Regions from separate parts of the Paenibacillus sp. FSL H7-0940 genome, predicted to be linked through region 2. Evidence: riboswitches for the same ligand, from Rfam matches in the RefSeq annotation. Region 2 holds a riboswitch; the other holds the start of a gene.
What was found. A riboswitch is a leader RNA that binds a small molecule or an ion and turns the genes downstream of it on or off. The one in region 2 is predicted to bind glycine.
Positions count from the first base shown of each region.

Region 1: it holds a riboswitch for glycine, as region 2 does, so the genes downstream of both, gcvT (glycine cleavage system aminomethyltransferase GcvT) here and sdaAB (L-serine ammonia-lyase, iron-sulfur-dependent subunit beta) in region 2, are expected to answer to the same signal.

Region 1 is NZ_CP150280.1:232,755-241,802, reverse strand. Features, by position in the region: gene gcvH (glycine cleavage system protein GcvH) at 107-499, opposite strand; glycine riboswitch at 843-965, shown strand; gene gcvT (glycine cleavage system aminomethyltransferase GcvT) at 1,286-2,422, shown strand; gene gcvPA (aminomethyl-transferring glycine dehydrogenase subunit GcvPA) at 2,419-3,774, shown strand; gene gcvPB (aminomethyl-transferring glycine dehydrogenase subunit GcvPB) at 3,855-5,345, shown strand; gene ptsP (phosphoenolpyruvate--protein phosphotransferase) at 5,583-7,295, opposite strand; gene MHB71_RS01090 (HPr family phosphocarrier protein) at 7,288-7,563, opposite strand; gene ptsG (glucose-specific PTS transporter subunit IIBC) at 7,641-9,048, opposite strand, start outside.
Region 2 is NZ_CP150280.1:5,167,981-5,177,028, reverse strand. Features, by position in the region: gene MHB71_RS22740 (phosphate ABC transporter substrate-binding protein) at 178-1,104, shown strand; gene pstC (phosphate ABC transporter permease subunit PstC) at 1,247-2,155, shown strand; gene pstA (phosphate ABC transporter permease PstA) at 2,158-3,045, shown strand; gene pstB (phosphate ABC transporter ATP-binding protein PstB) at 3,058-3,813, shown strand; gene MHB71_RS22720 (phosphotransferase) at 3,958-4,989, shown strand; glycine riboswitch at 5,345-5,469, shown strand; gene sdaAB (L-serine ammonia-lyase, iron-sulfur-dependent subunit beta) at 5,722-6,411, shown strand; gene sdaAA (L-serine ammonia-lyase, iron-sulfur-dependent, subunit alpha) at 6,401-7,339, shown strand; gene MHB71_RS22705 (ABC transporter permease) at 7,607-8,821, shown strand; gene MHB71_RS22700 (helix-turn-helix transcriptional regulator) at 8,876-9,048, shown strand, end outside.

The DNA.
Region 1 (9,048 bases), 2.2 Mb from region 2:
AGCACAAAAAACCTGTGCAAGCATCCGGCTCACACAGGTCGAAACAATATGAAGCTCATATCATTTAATTATAAAATATATGTTAATAAGTACAAGTTCGTTGATACTATTCTTCCGTATGTTTCCGATACGCGTCTGCATTCATCAATGTAGACAATGCTGCTGTCAGATCTCCCTCAACACGGATCTCAATCATCCAGCCTTCCTCGTAAGGAGAGCTGTTCACAAGTTCAGGGGAGTCCTGCAACGAATCATTCACCGCAATGATTGAACCAGTGACGGGAGAGAACAAGTCCGACACCGTTTTAACCGATTCGATCGTTCCAATGCTGTCCTCTGCTTTTACATTGGTTTCAAGGTCAGGCAATTCCACAAACACAATGTCACCCAGCTGATGCTGCGCGAACTCGGTAATGCCAATACGTACAGTATCCTCCCCTACGGTTTGCACCCATTCGTGCTCTTCACTGTACAGGAAATCACTTTTCAATTCGCTCATCGATATCCGCCTCGCTTTTCATTAATGAGTACATGCGTTCTTTGACCTTAACCTTTTTCCCAGAACATAGCGTATGATATTTTTGAATCAAATGTCAAGATACCTCACAATTTATTTGCTGAACACCTCTAAATCCTGTAACCGGATTACACTCTTTCTTCATATACTGGTGAATATTAGAATAGTAAGCGTAGTCTTTTTAAATACACGAACAATAAAATAAAAACTAAATTAAATATTCGGTTTTAAATCATTATCTATGATATCGTTCTTGACATCGGTAGTGGATTCACGTTTTAATGAAAGGAGTAAATATGTTTATTGGACTATGTTATACCCGCGGATGAATGTAAAGGGAGAGATTACCCGTGACACCCGATTCGGGATGTACATGAGGTAACGCCGAAGGAGTAAACCACCGATAAGCGGAGGTGAATCTCTCAGGCAAAAGGACTTTTACGGGACGCAACTCTGGAGAGCATCTATTCGCCCTGTGCGGGCGTTATGATCACCCAAGGGGAAACCTGCTGCACAACGCAGCGGGGTAACTCTCAGGTACAAGGGACAGAGCCTTAGAATACAGCGTGCTACTTGGCATGCCGATTCTTTGGCCTGTCCTTTTCCTTTTTCCCAAAAAACGAAAAACAGGATGTAGAATGGCGCTGCCATAGCTGCCTTACCATACTTATGTGATGAAAATATCTAGCTGAAAATTTAAAAATACCCTGGTTCATTGATCCACGATTGTATATCCGGCCGGCTGACGGCCCATGACGAGGTGATTTGATGTCTGATTTGCTTAGAACACCACTCTTCCCACTATATCAGCAATATGAAGGCGTACGGTGCATTGATTTTGGAGGCTGGGAGCTTCCCGTACAATTTAGCGGAATCCAGAAAGAACATGAAGCGGTACGCGAGCGTGCTGGACTGTTTGATGTATCCCATATGGGCGAATTCACTGTACAGGGTGAGCAGGCTGAAGTTTTTTTGCAACAAATGATGACTAATGATGTGACCACGCTGGTTCCCGGTCAAGCCCAGTACACCCTGATGTGTTATCCAGATGGCGGTGTGGTGGATGATCTGCTCGTGTATAAGCTGGAAGATCAGCATTATATGCTTGTGGTTAACGCCTCCAACATCGACAAGGATTGGGCGTGGCTGCAAGAGCACTTGATCCCCGGCGTAAGTATGACCAACGATTCGGAGCAGACGGCGCTACTCGCCTTGCAAGGTCCACTGGCTGTAGACATTATCGGGAAAGTTACAGATACGGATGTAAGCTCGATTGAACCGTTTCGTTTTGTGCAGGATGCTGAAGTATGTGGAGTAAAATTACTGTTGTCCCGTACCGGTTATACCGGTGAAGATGGCTTTGAGCTATATGTTCCTGCAGATCAGGCCGCTGTGGTCTGGAATGGGTTAATGCAAGCCGGTGAAGGTCACGGACTTGTACCGACAGGCCTCGGTGCTCGGGATACACTGCGCTTTGAAGCAAAGCTCCCTCTGTATGGACAGGAATTGTCGGCAACCATCTCTCCGCTTGAAGCTGGTGTTGGCATGTTTGTGAAGCTGAATGCCGGACCTTTTATAGGACACGAAGCCTTGTTACAGCAAAAAACTAACGGGCCCGCCCGCAAACTGGTCGGCATCGAAGTGTTGGAGCGCGGTATTCCCCGCCCCCACTATCCGATTTACGCCGAAGGCGTACAGATTGGTGAAGTGACAACAGGCACGCAATCACCTACATTGAAGCGTAATCTGGGGCTTGCCCTCATCGACAGCAAATACGCTGCGCTGGGAACCCCGCTTGAGATTGAGATCCGCGGCAAGAAACTAAAAGCCGAGGTCGTGAAGACCCCTTTTCATAAACGGACACGTACGTCGAAGACACCTACTCAAGGAGCTGATCAAGCATGAGCAAGCACCGTTACATTCCCATGACTGAACAAGATCAGAGCGCCATGCTCGCAACCATCGGTGTGGATACGCTGGAGGATCTGTTTCAGGACATTCCAAAAGAGATCCGTTATCAGGGCGAGCTGCCCGTATCCTCCAAACTTGATGAATATGCGCTGACACGTCACATGTCCAAACAAGCCGGCGCCAACGCCAATTTCGAAACACACGCCAGCTTCCTCGGCGCTGGCATATATGATCATCATGTTCCTTCCGTCATCAATCATGTCATTTCCCGTTCCGAGTTTTACACTGCCTACACACCTTATCAGCCTGAGATCAGCCAAGGTGAACTACAGGCCATTTTCGAATTTCAATCCTACATCTGTGAATTAACCGGTATGGCTGTAGCCAATGCCAGCATGTATGACGGCGCAACAGCTTTTGCGGAAGCCGGTAATCTCGCCGCAGCAGCAACACGTCGCAAACAGCTTATCGTATCCCGTACCGTTCATCCGGAAGCCCGTCAGGTATTGCAGGCATATGCGCACGGACTCCGTCTGGAGATTGTCGAGATTGGTTATAAGGATGGCGTCACTGATTGGGATGCCCTGCAAGCAGCCATATCCGACGATACCGCTGCTGTCATGATCCAGAGTCCGAACTTCTTTGGTGCCGTGGAAAATGTGAAGCAGGCTGCCGACCTCGTGCATGCGCACAAGGGCCTGCTCGTTGTAAGTGCCAACCCGCTATCGCTGGGTCTGCTGGAAGCCCCAGGCAAGCTGGGTGCCGACATCGTTGTAGGTGATGCGCAGCCCCTCGGCATCGCCGCTTCACTCGGCGGTCCAACATGCGGATATTTCGCTGTATCCCAGCCTCATATGCGCCGAATTCCTGGCCGAATCGTAGGCCAGACCACGGATCGCAACGGCAAGCGTGGTTTTGTACTCACACTGCAAGCACGTGAACAGCATATCCGCCGCGAAAAGGCGACATCCAACATCTGTTCCAACCAAGCTTTGCTTGCACTCAGCGCATCTGTGTATATGTCCATCATGGGTAAACTGGGTATGATCGATGTCGCGGATCTGAATTTGCAAAAGAGTCATTACACCCTGAATACATTAACTGCAATTCCTGGAGTTAGCCTTACTTTTAATGCACCAACATTTAATGAATTCGTGATTAAACTTCCTGAAGGAACAGACGTGAATGCTCTTCAGTTGAAACTGCTGGATGCGGGCTTTATTGGTGGCTACGAACTTGGACGTGATTATCCGGAGCTTGCCGGACATATGCTGATTGCTGTTACAGAACGGCGCACTAAGGAAGAGATTGACGAATTCGCACGAGCATTGGAGGGATCGCTGTGACTCAGGAAACGACGACAACGACAACATCGGTACAAGGACAATCGGAAGCGAGTACAGCTGTCTCCACTTCGGCTCAATCTGTGTTAGAAAAATTCAACGCACAGACCTTATCTCCTGCTTCGGAACAATCATTGATTTTTGAACTCAGCAGCCCTGGACGTGTCGCTTATTCCTTGCCAGAATGTGACGTTCCTCGCCAGTCTGCCGATACGTTGATTCCCCGGGAAATGCTCCGTTCGGAAGCAGCGGCACTGCCGGAAGTGTTTGAGGTAGATGTTATTCGACACTATACCGCTCTGTCCCGCCGCAACTTCGGCGTAGATAACGGATTCTATCCACTGGGCTCTTGTACGATGAAATACAATCCAAAGATTAATGAGGATGTTGCCCGTTATAACGGTTTTGCCAAAATCCATCCGTACCAGCACGAATCCAGCATTCAAGGTGCACTAGAACTGTTATATACGTTGCAAAACGACCTTGCAGGTCTGACAGGTATGGACGCTGTGACCTTGCAACCAGCCGCTGGTGCCCATGGAGAATGGACTGGACTTATGATGATTCGTGCCTACCACGAAGGTCGTGGCGAACAACGTACCAAAGTCATCGTGCCTGATTCCTCTCATGGTACCAACCCGGCAAGTGCAACCGTTGCAGGATTTGAGACTGTGACAATTCCGTCCCGTGCAGACGGACTGGTCGATCTGGACGCGCTCCGTGCGGCCGTTGGTTCCGATACGGCAGCATTGATGCTGACCAACCCGAATACACTTGGTTTGTTCGAGAAAGACATTCAGGAGATTGCATCCATCGTACACCAGGCTGGTGGCTTGTTGTATTACGACGGAGCCAACTCCAATGCCATTATGGGCATTACACGTCCGGGTGATATGGGCTTTGACGTGGTGCATCTGAACTTGCACAAAACGATGAGTACACCTCATGGCGGTGGTGGACCAGGTGCCGGACCAGTTGGTGTGAAGAATCGCCTGATTCCATTCCTGCCTAAACCAATGGTGATCAAGAATGATGATGGTATGTATGCATTCGATCGTGAAGGCGATCAATCCATTGGCCGGGTGAAAGCCTACTACGGTAACTTCGGTATATTGGTACGTGCCTATGCCTACATTCGTACCTATGGACCGGAAGGATTGCGCCGTGTATCTGAATGTGCGGTACTCAATGCTAACTATATGATGGCCCGTCTCGCACCTTACTACGAGATTCCGTATCCGGGTGTATGCAAACATGAATTTGTCATGTCTGGTCGGGGGTTGAAGCAATACGGTGTACGCACACTTGACGTTGCCAAACGATTGCTTGATTTTGGATATCACCCACCTACGGTGTACTTCCCGCTCAACGTGGAGGAATGCATCATGATCGAGCCGACAGAAACCGAAAGTAAAGAAACGTTGGATGGATTCATTGATACGATGATACGGATTGCCAAAGAAGCGGAAGAGACACCTGAATTAGTCCTGAACGCACCTTATGGCACACCGGTTACTCGACTCGATGAGACTACCGCAGCCCGCAAACCTGTACTGAACTGCGCTTGCAGTTAAAACTAAGTGAGTTTCTTATCCATGCTCTTGCTGATGTTAACTACACCAGTAAGAGCATTTTTTTGGCTAGACATTACAGGACTTTTCCCTCGTACTCTCCTTTATTTCCTATACATCTACGCAACAAAAAAAGCCGATATCCACAATGAATCGCGGATATCGGCAAAATCGCTACATCAATGCAGCTTATTATCGGAAAAAGAAAAAACCTCAAATCCGGAGGAAACCCCGGCAAAATTACGCTTTAATGCTTTGAACCAATTCAACAACTTGTTCAGCTGTTTGCATATCCAGAGCTTTAGCAGCCAGTTCCTGCATATCCGCACGGGACAGCTTGGTGATCTGACTACGAGCTGGCAGAATGGAGGTTGCGCTCATGCTGAACTCATCCAATCCAAGACCAAGCAGCAATGGAATTGCTGTTTCGTCTCCTGCCATCTCACCACACATACCAACCCATTTGCCTTCACGATGCGCTGCATCGATAACCATTTTAACCAAACGCAAAATGGCCGGGTTGTAAGGTTGATACAGATACGCCACTCGTTCGTTCATACGGTCAGCAGCCATCGTGTATTGAATCAGATCGTTCGTTCCGATACTGAAGAAATCCACTTCTTTGGCAAATTGATCCGCCAGAACTGCAGTCGAAGGAATTTCGACCATGATTCCGAGTTGAATGCTGTCAGAAACAGCAATACCTTCAGCAACCAGCTTCTCTTTCTCTTCGAGCAAGACAGCTTTTGCTTCACGGAATTCACCGAGTGTTGCGATCATTGGGAACATGACACGCAGGTTTCCATGTACGCTTGCACGCAGCAATGCACGCAATTGTGTACGGAAGATATCCAGACGGTCCAGACACAGACGAACTGCGCGGAAGCCGAGGAATGGATTCATTTCTTTTGGCAGATCCAGGTATGGAAGCTCTTTGTCTCCACCGATGTCGAGTGTACGAACAACGACAGGTTTACCTTCCATTTTTTCCAGTACCGCTTTGTAAGCATTATACTGAATGTCTTCGGAAGGAAGCTTGTCTCTGCCCATGTACAAGAACTCGGTACGGTACAGGCCTACAGCCTCGCCGCCGTTTTCCAGAACACCCGTTACGTCATTTGGTGTACCGATGTTGGCTGCAAGTTCAACATGAACGTTGTCCACTGTTACCGTTGGCTCATCACGAAGTTTTCTCCACTCTGCACGTTGTGCATCATACTGTTCCTGTTTGGCACGGTATTCAGCAATAACTTCATCAGTAGGGTTAACCAGTACGTGACCATCCAGACCGTCAACAATAATCATATCGCCTTGTTTCGCTTGAGCCAAGATGTCCTTGGTTCCAACAACAGCCGGAATCTCAAGAGAGCGAGCCATAATTGCCGAGTGAGAAGTACGTCCACCAATGTTAGTTGCAAAACCTTTAACAAATTGGCGATTCAATTGAGCCGTGTCGGAAGGTGTTAGATCCTCCGCAAGCACGATCACTTCTTCATTGATCTCAGCCGGACTCATGAAGTCAATACCAAGCAAGTGATTTAGCACACGTTTGGTAACGTCACGCATATCTGCTGCACGTTCCTGCAGGTATGCACTCTTCATGTTCTCAAACATGGAGATAAATTGCGATGCCGTTTCGTTCAAAGCAAATTCTGCATTGATCATGTCATCTGCAATTCTAGCTTTAACCGGATCAATCAATTCCGGGTCATTCAGAATGAGCAAATGCGAAGCAAAAATCTCAGCTTTTTTCTCGCCAAGCTCTTGTAAAGTACGCTCTTTGATCGCCTCAAGCTCAGCCTGGGATTTACCCAGAGCTGAGTCGAGTTTCGCGATCTCTGCGTCAACGTCGTTGATTTGGCGTTTTTCTACAGAGTAGTCAGGATGCTCCAAGATAAACGCCTTGGCGATAGCAATACCCGCCGAAGCCGCGATCCCGGAGACATTAAGCATTAATTTCGCCCAACCCTTCGTTAACCATAACGTCAGTCAAAGCTTGAAGAGCTTCAGCTTCGCCTTCGCCTTCAACGATGATGCTGATAGTGTCGCCTTGTTCCAATCCGAGGGAAAGAACACCCAGGATGGATTTCAAAGTTACTTTTTTACCGTTAGCTTCTGCAAAGGATTCTGCACCTTTGAATTTGTTTGCTGTATTAACCAGGGCTGTCGCCGGACGTGCGTGGATACCATCTTCGTCTGTAATTCTGAATGTTTGTTGCATTACAATCATCTCACTTTCGGTAGTTTGGTTTAGGCATTGCATATATTTACACTTGCTTGCCATCGTCGTAACACTTCTTATTTTATCTCAATGATTGGCTGTTCGCCAACTTTCAGCACTCCACTCTTCTTCAGAGTTACTGTGGAGCCCTCTGGCAGGTTAGTGAAAATAACTGGTGAAATGATCGAAGGAGCATTTGCTTTGACATACTCCAGATCCACTTCCATAATCGGCTGACCTGCCGATACCAGATCACCTTCCTGTACCAGTACGTTAAAGCCTTGACCTTTCAGCTTCACCGTATTAACACCTATATGAACAAGCACTTCCTTACCACCATCGGACATGATGCCCACGGCATGTTTGCTTGGAAATACATTAAACACTTTACCATACACAGGAGAAGTTATCGTACCATCATGTGGCAAAATTGCGAATCCATCACCTGTCATTTTCTCAGCAAAGACCGGATCAGGTACGTTTGTAATGTCCAGCAATTCACCATTGACTGGCATGACGATATCCTCAGCAACGATGCGCTCGCCCTGCTCACCTTGTGCCTTCTCCTCTTCAGGAGTTGGTTTGGCAGCTGCTGGCGTTGGTGCTGGTGTTCGACCTGCAATAATATCCTGCATTTGAGATTTGATCGTGTCGGAACGTGTTCCGAAGATGGCTTGAACATTATTACCCACTTCAAGTACACCAGATGCACCCAATTGTTTCAAACGATCTTTTTTCACATTGGATTTCTCATTAACTTCAATCCGCAAACGAGTAATACAAGCGTCCAGATGTTTGATATTCTCTTTGCCACCAAAAGCTTCGAGAATGTTATGTGGCAGGTCATCCGTTGAACCAGAGCCTCCGCCAGATTCTGTTTCAGGCGTTGCATCTTCACGTCCTGGTGTTTTGAGATTGAATTTGCGAATGATAAACCGGAAACCGAAGTAATAGATCACCGCAAGAATCAATCCGACAATAATAACGTCCCACCATGGTGTACGGTTCGGAATAATCCCGAAGATCAGGAAGTCAATGAACCCACCGGAGAAGGTCATACCGATCTTGACACCCAGAATTTGCATGGTCATGAAAGACAAACCTGCAAAGATACAGTGTACTGCAAACAGGATTGGTGCTACAAACAGGAACGAGAATTCAAGTGGTTCTGTGATACCTGTCAGGAACGAGGTCAGCGCAGCTGAACCCATGATCCCTGCAACATACTTTTTGTGTTCCGGTCTTGCTTCATGGTACATCGCAAGTGCCGCTGCTGGCAAACCGAACATCATGAACGGGAATTTACCAACTTGGAATGTTCCCGCTGTGAGGTTCACACCATCACGCAATTGATTGAAGAAGATTTGCTGGTCACCACGGATGACATCTCCAGCTTTGTTCACATACTCACCAAACTCAAACCAGAATGGGGAGTAGAAAATGTGGTGAAGACCAAACGGAATTAATGACCGTTCTACAACTCCG
Region 2 (9,048 bases):
GCCACTTCAGCGCAACTTGTCTCAGATGATTTTCAATATACAGCCGATATTTTTAACATTGCGTTTACAAAACACTGATTTTAAGATGACATACCGAAACTACAATGAGTAAAGAGTTGATGGTGAACAAACAAATTCACAAAACGCCATCACTACATTGGGGGAGGAAAACAAAACATGTTTAAAAAGTTGCCGTTTATTTTGATGACCTTAACGTTCGTACTGGTACTCGCAGCATGCGGATCGAAAAATGACGCTGGTACAGAGGGTGCCGCAAGCAATGGATCAGGAGAAGCTGCTACTGAGCTTAGCGGTAACATTCTGGCAGTCGGATCGACAGCATTGCTACCTCTGGTAGAACAAGCTGGACAGAAATTTATGGCAGTTGATGAATATAAGAACGTAACGGTTCAAGTTCAAGGTGGCGGTAGTGGTACTGGTTTGACACAAGTATCTGACGGACAAGCTACAATCGGTAACTCTGATGTATTTGCAGAAGAGAAACTGGAGGACGAAGCCAAAGTAAAAGAATTGGTTGACCATCAAGTAGCAGTAGTAGCTATGGCACCAGTTAGCAACAAAGATGCAGGTGTAGAAGATTTGACGAAGCAACAACTGATCGACATCTTCTCCGGTAAAGTAACAAACTGGAAAGACGTTGGCGGCGCGGATAAAGCAATTGTTATTGTAAACCGTCCGAGCAGTTCTGGTACTCGTGCAACTTTTGAGAAGTATGCATTGGGTGCAAAAATGGGTGATATCCAAGGTTCGATTCAAGAAGATTCTTCTGGTAACGTAAAAAAATTGGTATCTGAAACGCCAGGTGCTATTGGTTACCTCGCCTTGTCATACTTGGATGACAGCTTGCAAGTGTTGAAATACGAAGGTGTAGAAGCAACAGTTGAGAACGTAGAAGCAGGAACTTATCCAGTGTGGGCTTACGAGCACATGTACACAAAAGGTGAGCCTGATGCAGCAACAAAAGCATTCTTGGATTACATCTTGAGTGACGAAATTCAACAAAACGACGTGACAGAACTTGGATACATTCCAATGTCAGGTATGAAAGTAAAACGCGATGCAGCAGGTAATGTGGTTGAGTAATCTTTGAACTTGCGCATACAGCGAAAGAGGCGGACTAAGGTCCCGCCTCTTTACGCGGTTTGCTCTAAAATAATCCCATATTTTGCATTAATTCTACTATAGAAGGATGGTTGTTATGGAACAGACCGAAGGGGGAACGGTAATGAATAACAAGTTGAAACCGCGCCGGCCCTTAAAAGAGAAACATTATTGGGAAGAGTGGACGGGACGGATCTATACGTCGATTTGTGTCGTTTTCCTGATCGTTGTCATGTTTTCCATTGTTTATTTTGTAGCGTCTAAGGGACTATCCACATTTTTCCAAAATGGAATAAGCATCAGCGAATTCCTTGGTGGAAAGACGTGGAATCCGACCGGAGAACCTGCGTTCTACGGGGCATTACCGTTCATCACAGGTTCTTTCATTACAACCTTGCTTGCAGCATTGATCGCAAGTCCGCTTGGCCTGTGTGCAGCGCTCTTCATGACAGAGATTGTTCCGGGTAAAGGCAAAAAGATCTTGCAGCCTGCGATTGAGCTCTTGTCCGGAATTCCATCCGTTGTATACGGATTTATTGGTCTGAGTGTCATCGTACCTTTGTTGCGCGGTATCTTTGGCGGAACAGGCGTCGGGATTGCAGCCGGATGTCTTGTTCTCGCGGTAATGATTCTTCCTACGGTGACAAGTATTATGGCAGATGCATTGTCCGCATTGCCAAAAGGATTGCGTGAATCCTCCTACGCACTGGGTGCCACTCGCTGGCAAACCATCTACCGTGTCATTATCCCAACGACTTTGCCAGCTTTGTTGACAGGTGTCGTTTTGGGTATGGCCCGTGCTTTTGGTGAGGCACTTGCTGTGCAGATGGTTATCGGTAATGCACCGCATGTTCCAACATCCTTGCTTGAATCAGCTTCAACATTAACAAGTGTAATTACACTCAGCATGGGTAACACCACGATGGGTTCTGTTCATAACAATGCACTGTGGAGTATGGCGCTTGTCCTGTTGGTGATGACATTTGTCTTCGTCATTCTGGTTCGCCTGCTTGAAAGGAGAAACCGGGTATGAAAATGAAGGCAAAGACGGTAGATAAAATTGCAACATCCGTTATCGTTGTACTAGCCCTGTTCATTGTTATTCTATTGCTCGGTCTGCTTGGCTTCATCATGTATAGAGGCATTGGACATATTAGCTGGAACTTCCTTACAAGTGCACCACAGTTGCTTAAGGGTGGCGGCGGGATTGGTCCACAGCTCTTCAACTCCGTATTCTTGCTTGTTCTGACCTTGCTTGTTACCATTCCACTCGGATGGGGCGGCGGGATTTACATGGCGGAATACGCCAAACCAGGCAAGATTACCAGCTTCATTCGTCTGGTCGTTGAAGTATTGTCATCATTCCCATCCATCGTTATCGGTTTGTTTGGTCTCTTGCTGCTAGTAAATCAATTTGGTCTTGGTTTCTCCCTGATCTCGGGTGCCTTGGCTCTGGCGATCTTTAACTTGCCACTGATGGTGCGGACTACGGAGCAGGCCTTCCGTGCCGTTCCGAAGGAGCAGAAGGAAGCAGGTCTGGCGCTTGGGCTGTCCAAGTGGAAAATCATTACTTCCATTCTGTTGCCTGTAGCATTACCGAGCTTGATTACGGGTACGATCCTGGCATCGGGCCGGATCTTCGGTGAAGCAGCCGCGCTGATGTTCACCGCAGGTATGAGTAGTCCACCTTTGGACTTTACAGATTGGAATCCGACGAGTCCAAGATCACCGCTTAATCCTTTCCGTCCGGCAGAGACACTTGCTGTCCATATCTGGAAAGTAAATAGTGAAGGTATTGGGCCAGATTCCAAAGAAGTGGCAGCAGGGGCATCCGCCGTGCTTGTCATTCTCGTGCTGGCGTTCAATCTAAGTGCACGCTGGATCGGTCGGGTTGTATTCCGCCGCATGACAGCTTCGAAATAAGGAGGAACCAACATGGCCATACCTTTTGGTACGGAACAGTTAAGCATATATTATGGACATTTCCAGGCGGTCAAGCAGATTAGCCTGACGTTTCCTGAAGCAAGCGTAACGGCTCTTATTGGACCGTCTGGTTGCGGTAAATCCACGTTCCTCCGGTCGCTGAACCGAATGAACGACGAGATTGCCGGTTCCCGTACAGAGGGACATATCTGGATGGACGGTAACGACCTGAATGAGCCTGGAACCGATGTAATCAAGCTTCGCCAGAAGATTGGCATGGTGTGGCAGAAGCCAAATCCTTTTCATAAGTCCATCTACAACAATATCGCGTTTGGCCCCCGCTACCGCGGTACGAAGAGTAAGAAGGCACTGGATGAAATTGTGGAAAAAAGCTTGCGCCGTGCTGCGCTCTGGGACGAAGTAAAAGACAGACTGCATGAGTCAGCTCTGTCTCTCTCTGGGGGACAACAGCAGCGCCTGTGTATCGCTCGCGCTTTGTCTGTTGAACCACAGATTCTGCTGCTCGATGAGCCGGCATCTGCACTTGACCCGGTATCTACGGGTAAAGTTGAAGAGTTGATTACCGAGCTCAAGAAGGAGCTACGGATTGTTATTGTTACCCATAACATGCAGCAGGCGGCACGAATCTCGGATTACACAGCTTATTTCTATCTGGGGAACATGATTGAACACGGGGATACAGAGCATATTTTCACGAACCCGGACAATCGTCTGACGCAAGAATACATTATGGGTCGTTTCGGTTAATTGGATCATAAATAGAGACAAAAGAAAGCACAATGCCTGGACGGTTGTTCGGGGGTTGTGCTTTTTTAATTTATATTTTAGTGGGATTTTCTGTATGCGGGATAAACATTATGCTACGATATTTAGTGTGAAGAGAACGTTTACATGACTTCGAAGGAGATGTTAATAATCACTACGGATCAGATGTCTTACGACCATATGGCAGCTCAGATTATACAGAACTACCCTATTGAGAAACCTGTCGTTTCATATATTCGTCATAATGAGAATCTGACGTATCATGTCGTTGATGAAGCAAGCGGGCAGAAGTATCTGCTACGTATCCATCAAGCCGCATATGCAAGTATGACCGGCATTCAGCATACGCTTCCTGCGCTGAAGGCAGAGATGAACCTGCTTCATGAGTTAAACGCAACGACAGCATTGCGCGTGCAGCATCCGGTACGCAATGCATCGGGTGAATGGGTCACGGTATGGACAAGTGAGGCAGGTAAAGAAATCTGCTGTACAGTACTGGAGTGGGTTGAGGGAAGGGACATCCAGCAGGGAGAACGGCTGACAACAGAGCAGATCTATGATCTTGGGGCACAACTGCAGATGCTTCATCAATATGGACGTATGCAGAATCAGATAGATCGAACAAAGGTGCGGCCGGCATATGGCAATAGCCATGAGAACTTGGTCATGCTAGGGCAGCTAGAGGAAGGTGTCCGACTGGGGATTTTTACAACGGAAGACTTTGATCTGCTTCGTGAGACGTTTGAGAACATTAATGAGCAGTTAGAAACATACCCGCATCACGCAGGGACATGGGGGATCATTCATGGGGATATTACTCGCAATAATCTGCTGATAACGGAGCAGGGAATTTCCATGATTGATTTTTGTCTACACGGTTATGGTTATTATCTTTTTGATGCCGGAGGGGCAGCACTTATGTTCAATCGGGAGGAACGTGACATATTTTTATCCGGTTATACCCAACAGATCGCACCACTGACGGATCGTGATATTCGATTGATGGAAGGGTTCATGTTGATCTTTACACTGGGTTATTATGCCTTTCAGATGGCGAATGAGTCGAGGCACGAATGGATGAAAGATCGCATGCCAAAGCTGTGCAGCAAGTATTGCCGACCTTATGTACAGAACAAGAGCATCTTCTACGAACTGTGATTTATAATCCAGATGTGCAGACTCGGATGGGGTACTGAGCAGTATGGTTCAAAATATATGGTTGCCTGAATACCCGAACGGTTTCGTGGACAATATCATAAATAGTAGTGAGCACATTATTGATTGAAGTTGAACGAAATAACCTGTTTAAAAGATCTTTTTATCGCGTTAATGTAATGAAAGCTGACAAAATATTCTGGTTTTCCTTGGTTCAATAGGAAATGATGGATATACACCCAAAGAAATCGTCAAGTTTGTTGACACTGATCTTCCGGTCGATTAATCTTAATGAAGAAGAAATTAATGACTTCCATGACTGTTCTGATATAAGCTCAGAATGGTTCCATATAGCGGATGATAACGAGCGGGAGAGACCTGGGTTAGCCAAGCAAAATGGCTAGTGTTCAGGCACCGAAGGAGCAAGCTGCTGCGCACCCGGCGCAGTGGTTAATCTCTCAGGTAAATGTACCATCGTTGGACGCAACTCTGGAGAGTGCGCGAACTGCGCCACCCAAGGGGTATATGATCAGTCAGACCGGTGAACTTGTCTGTAATCGCAGGCAATGCACCTTGTCGTGAGACACTGCTGATCATGAAACTCTCAGGTATCAAGGACAGAGAGAGGGCCTGAGGCCTTCTTCTGTCCTTTTTTGATGTCATCATTCAGTAAATAAGGAACAATATGGCTCAGATTCTGGATGGAAATGACGAATACAATTGGAGGGTTATAAGGTGCGATTTAAAGATGTGTTTTCAATTATTGGTCCGTCGATGACGGGGCCTTCAAGTTCACATACAGCTGGAGCGGCAAGGTTAGGGAGAATTGCTCGACAGTGGCTAGGATGTACGCCAGATCGTGCCCGGCTGACCCTGTACGGTTCATTTGCAGATACGTATCAGGGGCACGGAACAGATCTGGCACTGATCGGCGGTCTGCTGGATTATGTCACAGACGATCCGCGTATCCCGGATGCAGAGCAATACGCAGAGGAAGCGGGCATGGAGGTAGAGTTTTATACAAGTGGCCTGCCTGCTCCTCATCCAAATACGGTCAAAATTGAGTTGTGGCATGGAGAACGTGCCTGCTCCTTAATCGGTGCATCCATTGGTGGTGGAAGCGTATCCGTGCATTCGATGAATGATTTTCGTGTTCAGATTAGTGGTGAGTTTCCAACACTCGTTCTGCGGCATGCGGATAAAGCGGGCGTACTCGCGTCAGTGACGTCCACGATCAGTTCATCCAGGGTTAACATCGGGTATATGCAGGTGGACCGGAAAGCCCGTGATGGCGAAGCGCTTACCGCGATGGAAATGGATGGTGTGCCTAATCCTGATATGCTCAAGCGTCTAAGGGAGCTGGACCATGTATTGGACATTCGTGTTATCGATTTGAAGAGAGGAGTTGATTCGGATGCGGTTTAAACATTTGCACGAACTGAATACGATCTGTACAGCAGAATCCAAAACCATTGCTCAGCTGATGATCGAGGAGCAGGTTCAGGAGACCAATACACCGGAAGCGGATGTTGTGAAGCAGATGTCTGAATATTATCAGGTGATGAAGGAAGCGGTACGCAAAGGGTTAACGGAAGATACGACATCACGCAGTGGATTAACAGGTGGAGACGGCAAAAAAATGGCCGAGTACATTCGCAAGGGTGAGACTTGTTCAGGAGATGCTTCCGCACTTGCCATGGCGTATGCCCTGTGTGTATCTGAAGTGAATGCCTCCATGGGCCGGATCGTGGCAACACCAACAGCCGGTTCCTGCGGCATTATCCCGGGTGTTTTTATCAGTTCACAGGAGCGATTTGGCTGGACGGACGAACATTTGGTGAACGGGTTGTTCTGTGCGGGAGCGATTGGTTATGTTATCGCCAACAATTCATTTATCTCCGGCGCCGAGGGTGGCTGTCAGGCGGAAGTGGGTTCCGCTATCGGCATGGCTGCGGGTGCCATGGTTGAACTGCGTGGAGGTACACCGGAACAGGTCGTTCATGCCGTTGGTTTGGCGTTAAAAAATACACTGGGCCTTATCTGCGATCCGGTCGCAGGCCTTGTTGAAATCCCGTGCATCGTCCGTAATGGACTGGGTGCAGTTACGGCGCTGGCTGCGGCTGATATGGCCCTGGCCGGAGTGCGTAGTGCCATTCCGTCAGACGAAGTCATCGATGTCATGCTGGAAGTAGGCAGTGCAATGCCGAGCCGCCATCGGGAGACAGCCCAAGGTGGACTGGCCCAGACACCAACCGGCCGCAAAATGATGCAGAAGTTGGCTAAACCAAAGGCAAAGCGTGCCGAGCCTGAGCCGGAGTCCCCTGCTGAAAATGACGTAGAAACTAAGGCATAAATCGGATTGATATGAATTAAATCTAACGCTAACTTGTGGAGCCTGCCTTTAGCCTTGATTATTAAAGGTGAAGAAGAGTCCTTACATGATATGAAAAGCCGGTACAAATCTTCCTGGTGAAGAGATGTATCGGCTTTTTTTGTCTTTTTCCAACGAAGAAAAACAAAAAAACATTGACGATCTATATATCGATTAGATATATTAATTTTTGTCATATATCAATACGATATATATAGGAGCGCAACAAAATTAAAGGAGATGGATAGAATGAAAGGTATTTTCCAGACGAGTCTGCTGTTTTTGAAAAACGGAGCCACCATTGTAGGTTTAATTACGGCTGTGCTGTTTCAGGTTTTTTTTAACATCATCTGGCTTAGCGGATACGACCAGGTTAACGAAAGAATGACTCAATTGGCTGTCACCATCGTGAATGAAGATGGGGTAGCGGCTGAACCGGTGGCCGAGTCTCTGGCAGCGGGCCTGAATTTCGAGGTCAAAACATCTGAATCGATGCAAGAAGCGAGACAGATGTTAACGGACCGGGATGTGTACATGATTATTGAGATTCCATCAGGTTTCATGCAGCAGGCAGAAGACTTGTCGAAGCCGATGGCAGTTAAGTATGTGATGAACGAATCAAACGTGGCTACCGTGAAAAGTGTGATGCAGAACGTAGCCGCACAAGTTACAGCGACATTGAACCGTGAAGTACAACAGGAGGTTATTCACGGAGTGCTGAATCAATCCGGTATGACTGCTGATCAGGCCGATGCGTTGGCGCTGGGGTTATCTTCACGTGTTGAGGCAGAGGTGGAGCGGCTGAATCCTGTTGATAATTTTGCTTCCTCGATGGTACCGATGTTGATTGTAACGGCTACGTTTACCGGAGCGATGTTGCTAAGCATGAATCTGCAGAAAGTTTCTGGTGAACTGAGTGGGCGAGCTGGGAAATGGGAGCGCTTCTGGGCACGTAACATCGTTAATCTTGGTGCGGCATTTATCGTTTCGCTCGTTGGTTCGGGGATGATGCACATTATGGGGGTATCATCAGCAGACGGTTGGTTCATGTTATGGCTGTTCCAGTTACTGATCACCATATCTTTTCTATTTATGGCTCAGTTGAGCCTGCTATTGCTTGGCAATGCTGGGGCTTGGTTAAACAGCGCGCTGTTGCCTCTATTGATGCTGTCTTCGGGATCAACGATTCCGCGAGATGTAATGCCTGAGTTCTACCAATTTATCGGTCATTATCTGCCAGCGACTTATGCCGTAGAGGGGATGATGAACCTTGTACTCGGAGGAAACGGGATCGGCCGGGATGCGATGTTGCTTGCCGTAATCGGTGGAGTAACACTGACCCTGGGTGCGCTTTGCACCTGGATCAGACGCTCCGGCCCGGTACGTTCTGAAGCTCGTAGGGAGGACCAGCCTGCTGCTGTGCCTGTTGCTCTGAAAGCAACCGTTTCGTCATCTGATCATTGAACAAGGGGTACTGGTTGTGATACGTTAAGGAGAATGGAAAGGAGCGGTACACCGATGAACACGCAGCATGTCATCCTCGGAATACTGCACAATCAGCCAAGTTCCGGATACGAGATCAAGCAGTACTTTGAACAATATTTTTCATTTTTCTTTGATGCCAGCTTTGGCACCATATATCCTACACTTGCGAAGATGGAAAAGTCAGGATTGCTGACTAAGGAATCGGT